One region of the Bacteroides sp. AM16-24 genome, then DNA from elsewhere that is predicted to be linked to it. Evidence: riboswitches for the same ligand, from Rfam matches in the RefSeq annotation. Region 1 holds a riboswitch; each other region holds the start of a gene.
What was found. A riboswitch is a leader RNA that binds a small molecule or an ion and turns the genes downstream of it on or off. The one in region 1 is predicted to bind cobalamin.
Positions count from the first base shown of each region.

Region 2: it holds a riboswitch for cobalamin, as region 1 does, so the genes downstream of both, DW182_RS01210 (GNAT family N-acetyltransferase) here and DW182_RS18070 (DUF5074 domain-containing protein) in region 1, are expected to answer to the same signal.
Region 3: it holds a riboswitch for cobalamin, as region 1 does, so the genes downstream of both, nrdD (anaerobic ribonucleoside-triphosphate reductase) here and DW182_RS18070 (DUF5074 domain-containing protein) in region 1, are expected to answer to the same signal.

Region 1 is NZ_QRKI01000018.1:70,283-72,554, reverse strand. It holds gene DW182_RS18070 (DUF5074 domain-containing protein) at 1-957, opposite strand, end outside; cobalamin riboswitch at 1,077-1,284, opposite strand; gene rplU (50S ribosomal protein L21) at 1,714-2,031, shown strand; gene rpmA (50S ribosomal protein L27) at 2,055-2,272, shown strand, end outside.
Region 2 is NZ_QRKI01000001.1:310,323-312,594, reverse strand. It holds gene DW182_RS01220 (cell wall metabolism sensor histidine kinase WalK) at 1-501, shown strand, start outside; cobalamin riboswitch at 531-735, shown strand; gene DW182_RS01210 (GNAT family N-acetyltransferase) at 964-1,266, shown strand; gene DW182_RS01205 ((4Fe-4S)-binding protein) at 1,276-1,506, shown strand; gene DW182_RS01200 (tryptophanase) at 1,576-2,272, opposite strand, start outside.
Region 3 is NZ_QRKI01000010.1:18,207-20,478, reverse strand. It holds gene accC (acetyl-CoA carboxylase biotin carboxylase subunit) at 1-263, opposite strand, end outside; gene DW182_RS12610 (cysteine-rich CWC family protein) at 260-487, opposite strand; cobalamin riboswitch at 553-757, opposite strand; cobalamin riboswitch at 850-1,069, shown strand; gene nrdD (anaerobic ribonucleoside-triphosphate reductase) at 1,203-2,272, shown strand, end outside.

The sequences.
Region 1 (2,272 bases):
ATCATCCGTATTCAACGTATAAATACTTTGTTGTGAGTCATTCGGAAGACCCGGTTTGCAGGTTCGCACACTAAAATAGATCAGAGTTTTAGTAGCATCCATGTCAGTCCGGTTATAGCTGATAGTTCCGGTTACATCCCCTTCTTTGGCTTCATTCTTACTGACAAAAGGCAGTCTGTAAGTAGTCACTACCTTCTCCGTCTGCGGATCAATACACTTTAACAGGATAGCAGTAAGTTTGCCTTTATCACGTTCGTTCATCAAAGCCCATATCTTGCCATTTTTGTCTTTCAGCAATTTACAGGTTTTAGTGACTTCCTCATTATAGACTTCTTCTATCATGCGGCTTCCTTCCAGAGTAATATTGTCCAGATCGAACACATAAACCCCTTTTGCTGTAATACCCAAAAGTTTATGTTCAGACACTTCCATATATTCTACCCATTTTCTGATAACGATATATTCCAAGGGAGTACCATAAGGAGGCACGGTACGAATCCGTACCAGCTGGCTGGGCAAATCAACACCGGAGACATTGTTACTTAAAAGATCGGAAACGATAGCAGTAGTATCCGATATAGCCACAATCTGACGTGGTAATCCTGCCTGTGTATAAAGTATCGTACCTTCGGATTCGAAAGTCTTGGAATTTACAATCTCGATTTTCTTAGAATTGTTCAAAGCGATGAAGTACTTCCCATTAATCATCGTAATAGATTGTGCTACATCCCCTAACGGTCGGTTATTCACAACACGAAAGACATCGGGACTCACCATCCCGTTACGGTACAATACAGATATAGCTCCCATATTCGTACCTATTCTTCCCTCGTTCAAAACAATAGCTTCGATATTACCCTCGCCCACTCCGGCAGGAAAATCATCCTCATATTCGCAGGCGGATAATGATACCATTAGCACTGCACAACATAACCTCAAAATGCGTTTCTTCTGCATACACACAATTATTTTCCGTTATGTTTCGAGGTACGAAGTCAGAGCAATGACCTCTCATATCTATAACAATATGAGTTGAAGCAATGTGAATCTCTTAAGTTCCTTTTCCCCCGAAACTGTAGATTGCAAACTTTGCAGGCAGGTCTTCTGACTCGCTTCCTCTCCGGAAGTCCTTCCCATCCTATACGGACAGTGGACAAGTGTAGAATTTATCCGAAAAGTTTAATGAAGCTCACAGCAGTGGGTCTGTTCAGGAGTTTCACCTGATTCCCTTTTCACCTCGTTTGATAAGATATATCACGAAGCACCCGAAAGCCGGATTCTTAAATCCGAGTGCAAAGATAGACATTATAAATCATGCAAGGAAGAATATTCTAAAAAAAAAGAAAATGAATTTAATGTTTTATTCTCTCTTATAAGTTTGCTTGGTTCAGTACTCAAGGCTTTATGAATAGGCCCCGTATATTCATTATATCTGAGTCTTATTTACTCCGTGTCTTCTCCGTATCTATACGCTTGGACTTGATACGGAGTTGGTACGGCTTTGACACGGAGTTGGTATGAAGCAGACTTGCAAGAATCCCTTCCTGACAGATTTCACAAATCTATTCCTCAAAAAAAGAGGAAGAAACGTTTGCCTGTTCCAAATAAAAGAAGTACTTTTGTGCCCGATTATTCCGCACCGGGTTCGACAAAGTGCTTTCTAAGTGATTAGAGACCACCCGACGGAGCTAACTTATACATTATATATAAGAAATGTACGCAATTGTAGAAATCAACGGTCAGCAATTTAAAGCAGAAGCTGGCAAAAAGCTGTTTGTACACCACATCCAGAATGCAGAAAACGGTACAACAGTAGAATTTGACAAAGTTCTTTTGGTAGACAAAGAAGGTGCTATCACCGTAGGTGCTCCCACCGTAGAAGGTGCAAAAGTAGTTTGCCAAATTGTATCAAGCCTGGTAAAAGGTGACAAAGTTCTCATTTTCCACAAGAAAAGAAGAAAAGGTCATCGCAAGTTGAACGGTCACCGTCAACAATTCACAGAGTTAACAATCACAGAAGTAGTAGCTTAATCAATTTAAAACAGTAAGAAGAAATGGCACATAAAAAAGGTGTCGGTAGTTCTAAGAACGGCCGCGAATCACAGAGCAAGAGATTAGGCGTTAAGATATTTGGTGGCGAAGTTTGCAAAGCTGGTAACATCATCGTTCGTCAAAGAGGTACTGAATTCCACCCGGGTAACAACATCGGTATGGGTAAAGACCACACTCTTTTCGCTTTAGTAGACGGAACTGTACAGTTCAAAGTAACCAA
Region 2 (2,272 bases), on a different contig from region 1:
GTATTAACGCGTATGGACGAAGCCGCCAACATGATCGACATGGAGAAAGTAGACATCAGCCTGTTGGTAGGCAATATCGTAAACGAGGTATCCCTGGAACTGGAAGAAAAGCATATCACCGTAGTCAACTCCCTAAAACCGAAGATACAACTACGGGGAAATTACTCCCTGCTATACTCCATTTTCCGCAACCTGATGGACAATGCCATTGCTTATGCAGGCACGGATATACGCATCAACATCAGCTGTTTCCGCGAGGACGAGAACTTCTACTACTTTAGTTTTGCCGATACCGGCGTGGGCGTCTCTCCCGAACATCTGAACCGCTTATTCGAACGCTTCTACCGGGTAGATAAAGGACGCTCACGCAAACTGGGCGGTACAGGATTGGGATTGGCTATCGTAAAGAACTCGGTAATCATCCATGGAGGTACCATTTCGGCCAAGAACAACCAGGGGGGCGGATTAGAATTCGTATTCACCCTGGCAAAGGAAAAGTAAGAAACGGTTTGCACTAATCACTTTTTTCCTTATCTTTGCGATGCATTGGTTTACTGTCTTTGTTCAGAGACGGTAATTAAAAGGGAATCAGGTGCAAGTCCTGAACAGTCCCGCTGCTGTAAGTTTCATGATAGGTTGCAGGCAAACTACCAATAGCCACTGGAAGTCCGCTTCCGGGAAGGCGCCTGGCAACAGAAACAAGTCAGAAGACCTGCCATGCACTGTTTTTATCACTGCTTTCGAGGAAAAAGCGTTGAGTCTAAATGAAACGGGCAAATCGTCCCCTCATTTCATTCATCCACTCGGCTTCAAAGAAAGTAAGGAACAATAAACTCTGCCAAGTTTATTTGAATGGTGTCCGGTCGAAGGGATTTCGCCCGGACATTTTATTCTGTAACTTTCCCAAAACAAATTTCATCATCCGCGTGTTATACATACAGTAAACAATCAATACGAAGAGTTATGGAAGCAGATTATAAACTGATCGACAATGAAGAACGTCACCAATATGAGTTCCATGTCGATCAATATACTCCAAAGATTGAGTATATAAAATCAACGAATGGGGAGATTTACCTGACACACACCGAAGTACCCACTCAACTGGGTGGTAAAGGCATCGGCAGCCAGTTAGTAGAAAAAGCATTAAAAGATATAGAAAAACAAGGACTTAGATTAGTACCTCTCTGCCCGTTTGTAGCGGGATACATTCACAAACATCCCGAATGGAAAAGATTTGTAATGAAAGGTATTCACATTCAATAATAAATAGTTATGAATATAAAGAAAGAATATACGAACGGGGAAGTGACCATCATCTGGCAACCCGGCCTGTGCCAACATGCAGGCATTTGTACCAAGACCCTTCCGAATGTATATCATCCGAAAGAAAAACCGTGGATAACGGCTGAAAATGCAACGACGGAAGAATTGATCGCTCAAATCAAGAAATGCCCGTCAGGAGCATTAAGTTACAGAATGAATAACGAGAAAGAAGATAAATAAAAGAAATGAGGTTACCCCTTCAATATATGAATCCGGGTAACCTCATTTGTATTATGAAAAAGAAAGTAGTTATGTACGTTCCAATTGAACAGTGAAATGACGCATCAGGGGAGCCTCCCAAGTAATACGGACTCCATTAGTAATACTTTCACGACGGTCGAAAACATTCTTCAACGCTACTGCTATCACATTCATGTGATTATCCGTATATACGCGACGGGGAATAGCAAGACGCAATAAATCCAGCCCGGTAAAACGGTTCTCACGAGTAACCGGATCACGGTCTGCCAGGATATAACCGATTTCACATCCTCTGATACCGGCTTCAAGATACAATTCAACCGTTAGAGTCTGTGCCGGGAATTCATTCTTCGGCACATGCGTCAGTACCTTCGTTGCATCCACAAAAATGGCATGTCCACCTGCTGGACGCTGATAAGGAATACCGTATTCATCCAACTTCTTTGCCAGATATTCTACCTGACGGATGCGGGTTTCCAGATTATCAAATTCCGTATTCTCATCCAGTCCTGTGGCAAGTGCATTCATGTCACGACCATTCATACCACCGTAAGTAAGATACCCTTCATATTGCACGCAAAAGCCTTTGGCACCTTCGTACCAATCTTTTTTTCGTGTAGCAATGAAGCCTCCCATATTGACGATACCATCCTTCTTGGCACTCATAGTCATACCATCTGCCAGTTCGAACATCTCTTTCGTAATTTCCTTGATTGTTTTACCGCTATAGCCATCTTCACGCATT
Region 3 (2,272 bases), on a different contig from region 1:
TTTTCAGATAAGAAACCATATCCGGGATGGATGGCATCCGCTTCATGCTGCCGGGCAGCACGAATTATATTCTCTATATTCAAATAACTGTCTCTGGAAGCTGCCGGACCTATCAAACAGGCTTCATCGGCATACATGACGTGTTTTGCTGCACGATCCGCTTCCGAATAGACAGCTACTGTACGTATTCCCATCTCTTTGCAGGAACGCATTACACGTACAGCAATCTCGCCTCTATTGGCAATCAATACTTTTTTAATCATTGTTCTTCTTGTTTATCGCAAAGGGGTGCATCACATACATCCATAACAATACCCTCTTTGACTGCCGTCAGACAGTCATGACATAAACAGCCCGGATAATTCTTTTGCAAATAAGCACGTTGCTGCTCATTCAGTCGTACCGTAGCGCAATGGCATGACAAAATCCGATCGTGCATACACTCAAAGGTTGCACCACAACGCGGACATACCTTTTTCATAGGCATCCCTTTCGCATTAATTAAATTAAAACAATTATACGTTCGTACTGTTCCCCTAATCCCACGAGTAGCAACAGACTTTAACGAATGGCAGGTCTTCTGACTGACTCCCTCTCTGATTCCTTCCCGGCCTCCAATTCACAGCCAGTGGCTAAAGTATTTATCAAGAAAGTTATGGAGCTTCACAGCAGCGGGACTGTCCGGGATTTACACCCGATTCCCTTTTAATCCAAATGAAAGAAATGTTCATCCGAAACCAATTCGGGGCAAAGATAGTGGAAATTATCATTGGAGATGCTTTTTAAAACAAAAAATATAAGCAGGGAATATTTTTTTCTATCATCCGTTGGATTATAGATTTTATTTCTAACTTTGTCAGCGATAACGGTTTCCAAATCACCGCAAGCGTGAAACGGAATTAAAAGGGAATCCTGTGAAAATCAGGGACTATCCCCGTAGCTGTAAGTTTCATCTCCCTACCATGTGGAGAAAAGATTGTGGCATTCTTTAGCCACTGGTCCTGCAAAGACCGGGAAGGCGCCACAACGGAAACAAGTCAGAAGACCTGCCGATATCTGTAATCATTCAGGCTTTCGGGTGAAAAGCAATAGAGTGTATCCTCCAAGATTCATTTTATTACTTACTCTCCTTATTTTGCCGTTTGATTTAGTATAGCTAACTAAACAAGGAATATTTATTTGTTAAATCTTAAATTACAGGTATGATCAATTCGGAGACTTTCATCGTCAAAAGAGATGGGAAAAAAGAAGCGTTTTCACTTGATAAGATCAAGAACGCAATTAGTAAAGCATTTTTATCTGTCGGCAGTTTTGCCACACAAGATGTGATCACCAACATACTCAGCCGCGTGAACATCAGTGATGGAACCAGTGTAGAAGATATACAGAACCAAGTAGAAGTGGCACTGATGGCTGAACACTATTACAGTGTAGCAAAAGCGTTCATGCTATACAGACAGAAACATCTGGAAGACCGGGAAGTACGTGACAAGCTCCGTTTTCTAATGGATTACTGCGATGCCTCCAACCCTGCCACCGGTAGCAAGTATGACGCTAACGCCAATGTGGAAAATAAAAATATAGCCACACTGATAGGCGAACTCCCCAAATCGAACTTCATCCGTCTGAACCGCCGTTTGCTGACTGACCGCCTGAAGGACATGTACGGCAAGGAACTTTCAGACCGCTACATCGAATTGCTGAACCAACACTTCATATACAAGAATGATGAAACCAATCTTGCCAATTATTGCGCAAGCATCACCATGTATCCGTGGCTGATCAGCGGAACCGCATCCGTAGGCGGTAACTCCACGGCACCCACCAATCTGAAGTCTTTCTGCGGAGGATTCATCAATATGGTATTTATCGTATCGAGTATGCTCAGCGGCGCCTGCGCCACACCGGAATTTCTGATGTATATGAATTATTTCATAGAAAAAGAATACGGAGAAGATTACTATAAACATCCGGAACAACTTGCCGACCTTTCCTCCAAACAAAGAACCATAGATAAAATAATCACCGATTGTTTTGAACAGATCGTATATTCCATCAATCAACCTACGGGGGCACGGAATTTTCAGGCAGTATTCTGGAATGTGGCTTACTATGATCAATATTATTTCAACAGCCTTTTCGAGCATTTTGTCTTCCCGGACGGAAACGCTCCCCATTGGGAATCATTGAGCTGGTTGCAAAAGCGCTTCATGAAGTGGTTCAATAAGGAACGTACCAAAGCCATTCTTACCTTCCCCGTAGAAACAATGGC